One region of the Ferdinandcohnia salidurans genome, then DNA from elsewhere that is predicted to be linked to it. Evidence: predicted binding sites of a transcription regulator. Region 1 holds the regulator's gene; the other holds the start of a gene.

Region 1 (5,959 bases):
ACAAGGTGGCTAGAACTCTTAACCTTCCATACCCAGGTGGGCCTCACATTGATCGACTTGCACATGAGGGAACAGCAACGATTGATTTACCGAGAGCTTGGCTAGAAGAGGATTCTTACGATTTTAGTTTTAGTGGTTTAAAATCAGCTGTTATTAACACACTTCATAATGCAGAGCAACGTGGGGAAACCATTGAACCGAAGAACCTAGCAGCAAGTTTTCAGGAAAGTGTCATCGATGTCTTAGTCACAAAAACAGTGAAGGCGACTAATGAATATAAGGTTAAACAGGTATTACTAGCAGGTGGAGTTGCAGCAAATAAAGGGCTTCGTGCAGCTTTAGAACATGCATTTTCAGACATGCCAGAGGTTAAACTCATTATTCCTCCACTTTCATTATGTACAGATAACGCTGCAATGATTGCTGCAGTTGGTAGTGTGTTATACGAAAATGGGAAGCGTTCATCTTACGCATTGAATGCAAATCCTGGGTTAGACATTGAAAGATAGTAAAAAAGTCCTCTTTTATAAAAGAGGGCTTTTTTTGTTGATAAATAATCCACAAAAACACAGCTTTTGTGGAAAACTAGTAAGAAGTACTGAAATAACTAATGTGCATTTGTGGACATTTTATGTGGATAAGTCTGTTGATAAGTGTGGATAATGTGGATAACGTGGATAACATAGTGTATAACTATATTTTTTTGCAGTAAATGATCAAAAAAAGTCCCCATTCTTAGTATTAGAGATGGGGATATCTTTATTTTGTTAATAGGTGTATAGTTCTAGGATGATAGTTATCCACTAACTTCGTGGAGAGACTCCCATTCTTCCATAAGAGCTTCAAGTTTTGCTGAGGATTTTTCGTTTTCTTCATTAATTCGTTGAACTTCCTCATGATTTTGATAGACTTCTGGATCACAGAGAAGCTGTTCATTTTCTTCAATTTTCTCTTCTATAGTGGAAATTTCCAACTCAATTTCTTCTATTCTGCGTTTTCGTTGACGCTCAAGCTTCTTTAATTGTTTTTCTTGTTCATAGGATGTTTTTTCTTGGACCACTTCACGTTTGACGTTCTTTGACTCTTGAGCTTCAAGTCTTGCGAGTTCCTCCATTTCAAACTTCTTTTCAAGGTGGTAATCATAATCACCTAGATATTCCGTAAGTCCTTCACTGGATAACTCAAACACTTTTGTTGCAATGCGGTTGATAAAATATCGGTCATGGGAAACAAAAAGAATCGTCCCGGGATAATCGATTAAAGCATTTTCAAGTACTTCCTTGCTATCAAGGTCTAAGTGGTTGGTAGGCTCGTCAAGAATGAGAAAATTTGATTTCTCCATCATTAGCTTTGATAGGGCAAGTCTTGCTTTCTCGCCACCACTTAAGGTTGAAACGGTTTTTAGCACATCATCCCCTGAAAAAAGAAAGTTCCCGAGAACCGTACGGATTTCTTTTTCAGATTTTAGAGGGTATTCATCCCATAATTCATTTAATACTCGTTTGTTCGAGGTGAGGTCCGCTTGTTGTTGGTCATAGTAACCGATGGTCACATGTGAACCAAAGCGAAATGTTCCATCCACGTTGTCGAGTTTTTCAATAATTGCTTTTAATAAGGTTGATTTTCCGATTCCGTTTGGACCCACTAATGCGATGCTATCTTCACGGTAAATATTGAAATTGATATTTTTAATAATCGGTTTGCCTTTTTCATACGAAACGGTGATATCTTTTGCACTTAGTACATCATTTCCACTTTGTCTTTCGATTTCAAATCGAAAGGAAGCCGATTTTTCATCACCTAATGGCCTGTCAATTAGCTCCATTCTGTCAAGCTGCTTTCGTCTACTTTGGGCACGCTTGGTGGTTGAAGCTCGAACCAGGTTTTTAGCGATAAAATCTTTTAGTTTTTCCACTTCTTCCTGTTGTTTTTCATATTTTTTCAGCTCAAGCTCATAGTTTTCAGCCTTGAGTTTTAAATAGTTGCTATAGTTTCCGACATATCTAGTGCTTGTGTGTCTAGAAATTTCATAAACTTGGTTGACCACTTTATCAAGAAAGTAACGGTCATGGGATACGATTAACAGTGCGCCAGGGTATCCTTGTAGATATTGTTCAAGCCACGTAAGCGTGCTAATATCAAGGTGGTTTGTTGGCTCGTCCAAGATTAACAGATCAGGCTTGGTTAGTAATAGTTTACAAAGGGCAAGGCGTGTCTTCTGACCACCGCTTAAGCTGGATATTTTGGTTTGGTAGTCTTCTTCTGTAAAATTAAAACCATGTAGAATTGATCGAATATCAGCTTCGTATTGATAGCCACCCTTTTCCTTAAAATCAACCTGTAGCTGATCATATTCTTCGAGTAATTTCTGGTAATCAACCGGATTTTCAAAGAGGGACGGGTCTCCCATTTTAACCTCTAGGTTTCTGAGATCTTTTTCAAGCTTCTGTAAGGATGCAAAAACAGTTAGCATTTCCTCCCAGATGGTGAGATTTGATTCAAGCCCTGTATTTTGGGCGAGGTAATCAATGGTAACGCTTTTTGGCTTGATAATTTCACCGCCATCATGTGACATATGGCCGGCAATAATTTTTAAAAGTGTTGATTTTCCAGCACCGTTTCGTCCAACGATGGCAATACGGTCACGAGTTTGTACTTCTAATTTTATATTCGATAAAATAAGATCAGCAGCAAAATACTTTTTGAGCTGATTTACTTGTAGTAAAATCATGTTATTTCACCTCTTGTTTCTATCAACAGTGTATCTTATATTACTTAATTAGAGCAACTGCAATGATATTGTTCACAGATGTATCAAAGACAGATGTGATAAAATAGTGTATAGTTTATGGGAGGGTTTGTTTTATGTCATCATTTACCCATTTTAATGAGCAAGGTCGCGCCAAGATGGTCGACATTACGGAAAAGTCAGATACTGTCCGTACAGCAATTGCAAAATCAAGTATTACTGTAAATAAAATCATTTATGAGCAAATAATAAATAATGAGGTTAGTAAGGGTGATGTCCTTGCTGTTTCTCAGGTTGCGGGAATTATGGCAGCCAAAAAGACGTCGGAGTTAATTCCGATGTGTCATCCATTGGCATTAAAAGGTGTTGATATACGTTTTAGCTGGACGACCCAAGATGAATATGTCTTACATATCACGGTTACAGTTAAAACAAAGGGCAGTACAGGTGTGGAAATGGAAGCACTTACCGCTGCATCTGTTTGTGCGCTAACTGTGTATGATATGTGTAAAGCGGTTGATAAAGGAATGGTCATTGGACCAACTTATTTGGCTGAAAAAACGGGTGGAAAGAACGGAGATTTTAAAAGGGAGCTATAGTTAGTTCCAAGTTAGTGGAGGAATTAAGGTGAATCTTGAACAATCAAAAATACCACAAGCAACTGCCAAAAGGCTGCCACTTTACTATCGATTTTTGAAAAATTTGCATGCCTCAGGAAAGCAGAGAGTTTCATCTGCAGAATTAAGTGATGCGGTTAAGGTAGATTCCGCCACAATTCGGAGAGATTTTTCTTATTTCGGAGCATTGGGAAAAAAAGGATATGGCTATAATGTCAATTATTTATTATCCTTTTTTAGTAAAACCTTAGATCAAGACGAGTTAACGAAGGTTACTCTAATCGGTGTAGGGAATTTAGGTACAGCATTTTTACACTACAATTTTTCCAAAAATAATAATACAAAAATTGAGCTTGCGTTTGATGTGGATTATAATAAGGTAGGTAGTAGTATTGGTGGAGTACAGGTATGCCATCTTGATGACCTTGAAAAAGAATTGCCTGATGATGTAACGGTAGCCATTTTAACGGTGCCGGTTGGGGCAGCTCAGTCGATTACAGACCGCTTGGTCAATAAAGGGATCAAGGGTATTCTTAATTTTACTCCAGCAAGAATCAATGTACCTGAACATATTCGGGTCCATCACATTGATTTGGCTGTAGAACTACAAGCTCTAGTATATTTCTTAAAGCATTATTCAAATGATTCAAATGATTCAAATGAAGAATAAAAATAGATCTTACAATTGTAGGGAGGTGACTTACAGTGGGAAGTCTTGGATTCGGTAGTATTTTACTGATTGTATTTGCAGCGTTATTAATCTTTGGACCGAAGAAGTTACCTCAACTAGGTAAAGCAGCAGGTAATACATTGCGTGAGTTTAAAAACGCAACAAAAGGTTTAGCAGATGATGATGACGATGATGTTAAGAAGAATGAAACTCAAGATGTGAAGTAATGATAGGATGAGTCACATGAACGAAAAAGAAATGTCCGTCTATGATCATATTGGAGAGTTACGAAAACGACTGATCTACATAGTCGTTTTCTTCTTCATTGTTGCATTAGGCAGCTTTTTTCTCGCAGAGCCAGTTATCCTTTATTTGCAAAATGCTGACGAAGCAAAAGAGCTGACAATGAATGCTTTCCGTATGACAGATCCAATTAAAATCTATATGCAATTTGCTTTTATCATTGCCCTTGTTATCTCGTCTCCTTTTCTCCTTTATCAGCTTTGGGCCTTCATCAGTCCTGGCTTATATGAGAAGGAAAGAAAGGTAACCTTGAGTTATATTCCGCTTTCGGTAATCCTTTTTTTAATAGGAGTTTCATTCTCCTACTTTATTTTGTTCCCATTTGTAGTGAACTTTATGACAAGGTTAGCGGAGCGCCTTGATATCAATCAGGTGATCGGGATAAACGAATATTTTCAATTCCTGTTGCAATTGACTTTACCGTTTGGCTTTTTGTTTCAATTACCAGTTATTGTGATGTTTTTAACAAGATTGGGAATTGTAACACCGATGTTTCTTTCTAAAATAAGAAAGTTCGCGTATTTTATTCTATTAGTCATCGGAGGTTTAATCACCCCTCCTGAAATAATCTCGCATTTAATGGTTACAGTCCCGTTGTTCGGATTATATGAAATCAGTATTCTCGTATCAAAAAGTGCCTACAGGAAGGCATTAAAAGCGGAAATGGAAGCGGCAAATTCAATGGAGTAGAGATAATTCCATAAAAAAATAACCTCCGATGTGAGGTTATTTTTTTGTTTTTGCGATTTTTTTTATTTTACTGTGCAGGACAAACATTCGGATTGCCACACCAAAGTCGAAGGTTGCGACAATTGCTAGAAGAATCGTAGAGAAGTTCCAAACGGTCTCTGCCGCACTATTAATCGCAATATAGGTAAACAGAGTCCCCATTAGCGCGTAAATGATGCCCATTACAAAAGGTGAAGTTCTTCGCATAAATTAAAAGCCTCCAATAAATGTCTGTTGCAGCTTCTCGGCTTGCTTCATGATCCTTTCTATATCATCTGCAAAAATCGTTTGAACCACTACAACAAAAGTATTCATTGCAACATGTGCAAAGATTGGAACGATAATCCGCTTTGTTCGTACATAAAGGAAGGCAAAGGTAAAGCCCATCGCTGTATAAATCAGAAGATGCGTAAAGTCCATATGCACTACTGCAAAGATTAACGAACTAATCAAGGCAGAAATGAAAAAGTTGAATTTTTTATATAACGATCCAAAAATAATTTGGCGAAAGATAATTTCCTCAAGGATTGGCCCAATAATGGAAACGACGATTATAAGCAGTGGCAAGGATTTTACCAAGGCCATAATTTCTTGGGTGTTCTCGGAACCAGCCTCAATTCCAAGTAAATGAATCTCAATATTTGCTGCAATAACCTGAGCAGTCATTGCCATAAATATACCTGCAATTGCCCATCCAATCGCTTCCCCTTTTGAAGAACGATGAAGACTTAGATGTCTTTCCTTAATATCTTGTCTTAATAAAAATAATACGATCGGAAGTGCCGCAACAAAACTAACAACAGTCCAAAGGGCAATAATCGTATTTGGGTCTAAACCATCTCCAATGCCTAATAGCAATAGAAGAGGGATACCTAAAATTCCAGAGAACTG
Region 2 (5,959 bases), on a different contig from region 1:
ATCACGTATCCATCAAGTAAACCTGCTAGGTTACTAATTCTCGCTTCTTCCTCTCTTCCTAAAGCCTTCGGTACGATTGAGAACGTATTTGAGATTCCATCTAAAGCATATTCGTAGGGTAGCTTCGCAACAGAGCTCAATGAAGCAAGTGTACCCTTTGTGTCACGGCCATGGAGTGGGTTTGCACCAGGTGCAAATGGTTCCCCAGCTTTACGGCCATCAGGAGTGTTGCCTGTCTTTTTCCCATACACGACATTAGATGTGATCGTTAGGATGGATTGTGTGTGAACAGAGTCGCGGTATGTTTTATGCTTTTTAATCTTATTCATAAAACGCTTCACAAGCTCAACCGCGATGTCATCGACACGATCATCATTGTTTCCGTATTTCGGGAAGTCTCCTTCAATCTCGTAATCTACAACAATTCCATTTTCATCACGAATCGTTTTCACCTTAGCATGTTTGATTGCACTTAGTGAATCGGCGACCACTGATAGCCCCGCGATTCCACATGCCATCGTGCGTAAAATTTCACGGTCATGCAATGCCATTTCTAATCGTTCATAGCTGTATTTATCATGCATGTAGTGAATGATATTTAATGTATTCACGTAAAGTCCTGCAAGCCACTCGAGCATTAAATCATATTTTTCAAGAACTTCCTCATAATCAAGAAACTCTGAAGTAATCGGTGAGTATGACGGACCAACTTGAATCTTCAGCTTTTCATCGATACCACCATTGATTGCGTAGATTAGAGCTTTCGCTAGGTTCGCTCTTGCTCCGAAGAATTGCATTTGCTTTCCGATTGTCATCGCAGATACACAGCACGCAATGCCATAGTCGTCCCCATACATTTCACGCATAATGTCGTCATTTTCATATTGAATGGAGCTTGTTTTGATAGACATTTTTGCGCAGTATTTCTTATAGTTTTCAGGTAACTTCACTGACCAAAGTACAGTTAAGTTTGGTTCAGGTGCTGGTCCAAGATTGTCTAGTGTATGCAAGAAACGGAATGAGTTTTTCGTAACCAATGGACGTCCATCAAGTGCAACACCTGCGAGGGATTCTGTTACCCACGTAGGGTCACCACTGAATAGCTCATTGTAATCTGGTGTTCTTGAAAACTTAACAAGTCTTAGTTTCATAACAAAATGGTCGACAATTTCCTGTGCTTCTTGCTCAGTTAATAGGCCGTTTTCTATATCTCTTTCAATATAGATATCTAGGAATGTGGACACACGGCCTAAGCTCATCGCAGCCCCATTTTGTTCTTTTATCGCTGCTAAATATGCGAAGTATAACCATTGAAATGCTTCTCTCGCATTTGTAGCTGGTTCTGAAATATCATAGCCATAAGAGACAGCTAGCTCCTTTAATTCCTGTAGTGCACGAATTTGTTCAGAAAGCTCTTCTCTGTCACGAATGATGTCATCAGTCATGGTTCCATTTCCGGTTTCAAGAAGGTCTTTCTTCTTGTCTTCGATAAGTCGGTCGACTCCATAAAGGGCAACTCTGCGGTAATCTCCAATGATTCTTCCTCGACCGTATGCATCAGGTAGTCCTGTAATGATACCCGCTTTTCTCGCAAGTTTCATTTCAGGTGTATATGCATCAAATACACCTTGGTTATGTGTTTTTCGATAGTCAGTAAAAATCTTTACAATCTCCTGGTCTATTTCAAACCCATAGGATTTCGCAGAATCCACCGCCATTCTAATTCCACCAAACGGTTGAAGTGAACGCTTAAACGGTTTATCGGTTTGGAACCCAACCACTTTCTCTTTTTCCTGATCTAAGTAACCGGGACCATGTGAAGTAATCGTAGATACAATTTTCGTATCCATATCAAGCACTCCACCATTTTCTCGCTCCTGCTTCGTTAACTCCATTACCTGCTTCCATAGCGTATTTGTCGCTTCAGTTGGCCCCACTAAAAATTCATCGTCACCGCTATATGGTGTAAAGTTCTCTATTATGAAGTCACGTACATCAATGTCCTTTTGCCATTTTCCTTCTTTAAAACCAGCCCATGCTTTCATCATCAATGACCTCCATTAAAAGGTTGTTAAATATATGTTTGTGATTAAGACTTAGTTTGCTCAGTACTGAACAAACTTTCTTACAAATCAATCATACAACGGGATTAGTCTTGTGTCATGTGAAATACTTCACAAATTAACAGAATTACCATTTTAGCCATATTTTCATCAAAATTTAGTCAAAATTACTTGGTCGGATCGAAAACTGACCAGCTTGGGTGCCATTAATCTTATTTGAATAGGAAGGTGGTGACACTGTATAGCGGCTGGAATAATATCATCCTCCTAATATCTGGTTAGTGATGATACTCCAATTCGGCTGGAGTACCACCATTCTGCTAGATTGGGACGGAGGGACAGGTCCCTTGTCCCTGTAAAAAAATGGTAGGGCTGTCCCTGTGTCCCAGACCTTGACAATTTCTCCAAAAAAAAAGAGCCACCGGAGTGACTCGTTTTTTATGAGAGTTTGTATACGATTGCTTCATATGGTTTTAGTTCGATTGTTTCAATTTCATCCTCAGATTCTCTTGGGTAGTTGCTGATTATGAGTTCTTTGGATTTGTATTGAATTGTTTTTGGTAGAGTAAATATTGGTGTTTCTTTTGTAAAGTTTGTAATGACAAGTAATGTTTCATTTCCTAATGTACGTGTATATGCGTAAATTTGTTCATTTTCTTCTAAAATTAAATCGTATGAACCGTACACCATAATTGGATTGTTTTTACGAAGACCAATGAGTTTCTTATAGTAATGATAAATGGAATCTGGATCTGCTATTTCTTTTTGAACATTGATGTCTTTGAAATTAGGATTTACTTTAATCCACGGAGTGCCTGTTGTGAAACCTGCATTTTCAGAATCATCCCATTGCATTGGGGTTCTTGCATTGTCACGCCCACGGAAATGAATTGCATCCATGATTTCTTCCTTCGTAAAGTTATCTTGTTCTATTTGATCCTTATAAAAATTATGGATTTCTATATCTTTATAATCATCAATTGAGTCGAAGGATACGTTTGTCATACCTAATTCCTGTCCTTGATAGACAAATGGAGTCCCTTGCATCATATGGAGACAAGTCGCAAGCATTTTCGCACTTTCTTTGTGATACTCCTTTGTATCTCCAAAGCGTGAAACAGATCTTGGCTGGTCATGGTTTTCAAGATAAAGAGAATTCCATCCCTTACCCTCTAAGTCCTTTTGCCATCTTGACATGATTTGCTTTAATTCTGTTAGCTTCCACTCACGGTTGATCTTCCATTTACCTAAATTTCCACCCGTCTTTGACTTATCAATTCCCATGTGCTCAAATTGAAAAAGCATGCTCATAACGCCCGTTTCCTCATTTGTGTAACGAATCGCGTCATCAGTCGTAACAAACTGTGTTTCACCAACAGTCATAATATCATATTTATCAAAAACCTCTTGTCTCATTTCAGTTAGATAATCCATGATTTTCGGACCGTTTGCAAAGTGTTCGCCACCCCATTGGTAGCGGCTATTTGTTGTTACTTTTGCATCGGGTAATCCCTCGGTTTTGGAAAGGAGATTGATGACATCCATTCGGAATCCATCAACACCCTTCTCAAGCCACCAAGTCATCATTTTATAGATATCTTGGCGCATTTTCTGATTTTCCCAATTCAAATCTGGTTGTTTTCTTGAAAATAGATGCAAGAAGTACTCTTCTGATTTTTCATCATACTCCCAAGCCGGCCCGCTAAAAAATGAAACCCAGTTATTTGGCTCCTGACCGTCTTTGCCTTTTTTCCAAACATAATAATCTCGATAAGGATTGTCCTTGCCGCTTCGTGCTTCCACAAACCATGGGTGTTCATCAGAAGTATGGTTAACCACAAGGTCCATAACAAGCTTCATATCGCGATTATGCATTTCTGTGATCAGTTGTTCCCAGTCCGCCATATTTCCGAACTCGTCCATAATATCCTGATAGTCGCTAATGTCATAGCCATTATCATCATTGGGTGATTTATAGACAGGAGATAACCAAATTACATCAATCCCCAGTTCTTTCAAATAATCTAATTTTGAAATCATCCCCTGTAAATCACCGATACCGTCCCCATTACTATCTTTAAAGCTTCGTGGATAAACCTGATAAACGACTGATTCCTTCCACCATTTCCGTTCCATTTCTATTACTCCCCTTTAATCCCACTTTTTTGAAATAGAAGCTCATCTGCTATTGTTGGCAAATGAGCTGTTAGATTTAACCTTTCACCGCACCTGCTGCAATTCCTTCGATAATGAATCGTTGCAGGAATAGATACAGGATAATTACCGGAATGATTGCTAATGTTAATGCTGCTAATGCGTAGTTCCATTGCGTCATATACTGACCAAAGTAAATATATGAAGCTAGTGAAATTGTTTGTTTATCAGGTGATCCTAACATCAAGTATGGAAGTAAAAAGTCATTCCAAATCCATAATGTGTGCAGAATACCGATTGTTACAGTAATTGGTGTTAATAAAGGAAAAACGATTCTGAAGAATGTGCGGAATGGTCCAGCTCCATCAATAGCTGCCGCTTCTTCAAGCTCCACTGGGATTCCTTTAATAAAGCCATGGTATAAGAAGACTGCTAGTGGTACCCCAAATCCAAAATACATCATGATTAGTCCTGGAATACTATCAATCATGTTAAAATTGCTTGCTACTTTTACAAGTGGAATCATCATTGTCTGGAATGGAATAATCATTGCAGACACAATTAGAAAGAAGATAATATTACTTACTTTACCTGGTGAACGTACAAGTCGATGTGCCGCCATTGAACTAATTAATAGAATACCAGCCACACTAACTACAGTGATAATTGCTGTGTTCATAAAGACAACTGGGAAATTAAGTTGCTCCCAAACGGTAACGAAATTATCAAAATTAAATGCTTTAGGTAAAGCAGCTGTAGATGTTAATACCTCATCATAACCCTTAAATGCGTTGACAATGACAAGATATAATGGACTGATAAAAAGAAGTGCCAAAGCGATCATAATAATTTCTGCAACAAATTTCTTTATGTCATATTTCTCCTTCATTAAAAATCAACCTCTTTTCGCTTAAGGACGGCAACTTGTGCAAGGGTTATTCCCGCAACGATTACGAAGAATGCAACAGCTTGTGCTGAGCCATATCCATATTGGTTATTTACAAATGCTTCTTGATAGATTTGTAGAGCTAGCATTTCAGTTGTATTAAAAGGTCCACCATTTGTTAACGATAGGTTCATATCGAACATTTTAAAAGCCTCTGAAGCTGATAAGAATGTTGAAATTGTAATGGCAGGCATGATTAGCGGTGCAACAACGTAGCGTAATCTAGCCCATGGACCTGCCCCATCAATATAGGAGGATTCAATAAGTTCCTTTGGTACACCTTGTAAAGCTGCTAAATAAATGATCATTAAATAACCTGAGAATGACCAAGAGAATACGAGCACTAACGCATAAAATGCATAGTTTGGTAGTGTAAGCCAGTTAATTCCAAAGATTTCTACCCCTGTTTTTTCAAAAACTTGAGCAAACACTTCTGTAAATATAAATTGCCAAATGAATCCGATTATAAGAGAACCGATTACATTTGGTAAAAAGAAAAAGGTACGCAAGATATTTCTCGATTTTAATGCTTTATTTAAAACTAGTGCTAAAGAAAAACCAATAATGTTTGTAACAATGACAATCGCTAGTACGAATTTTACGGTTACAACCAATGATGAAATAAATCCTGCATCTGAAAATAGATTTATATAGTTTTGTAAACCTACCCATTTTGTCTCAGAGCTGATTCCGTTCCAATCCTGGAATGAATACACAATCGCTTGAGAAAACGGGATCACAATCACTAATGTAAAAAACAATAAAGCCGGAAGGACAAACGCGATATAGGTTAATG

Evidence for each region. Region 1 encodes Rex, which represses fermentation and respiration genes when NADH is low (regulators of the CRP and FNR family bind a similar motif). Its sites were predicted from a motif close to TTGTGAAATATTTCACAA; they were not measured.
Region 2: pflB (formate C-acetyltransferase) is a predicted target of Rex. The motif match lies at 2,163-2,180, and genes of this name have one in related genera.

Annotation. Positions count from the first base shown of each region.
Region 1 is NZ_JBHUEK010000027.1:4,218-10,176, forward strand. Features, by position in the region: gene tsaD (tRNA (adenosine(37)-N6)-threonylcarbamoyltransferase complex transferase subunit TsaD) at 1-509, shown strand, start outside; gene ACFSFW_RS19040 (ABC-F family ATP-binding cassette domain-containing protein) at 797-2,731, opposite strand; gene moaC (cyclic pyranopterin monophosphate synthase MoaC) at 2,866-3,348, shown strand; gene ACFSFW_RS19050 (redox-sensing transcriptional repressor Rex) at 3,377-4,036, shown strand; gene ACFSFW_RS19055 (twin-arginine translocase TatA/TatE family subunit) at 4,072-4,263, shown strand; gene tatC (twin-arginine translocase subunit TatC) at 4,280-5,029, shown strand; gene ACFSFW_RS19065 (YdiK family protein) at 5,066-5,275, opposite strand; gene ACFSFW_RS19070 (CPBP family intramembrane glutamic endopeptidase) at 5,279-5,959, opposite strand, start outside.
Region 2 is NZ_JBHUEK010000029.1:174,156-180,114, reverse strand. Features, by position in the region: gene pflB (formate C-acetyltransferase) at 1-2,045, opposite strand, end outside; gene ACFSFW_RS20270 (glycoside hydrolase family 13 protein) at 2,502-4,199, opposite strand; gene ACFSFW_RS20265 (carbohydrate ABC transporter permease) at 4,276-5,106, opposite strand; gene ACFSFW_RS20260 (carbohydrate ABC transporter permease) at 5,106-5,959, opposite strand, start outside.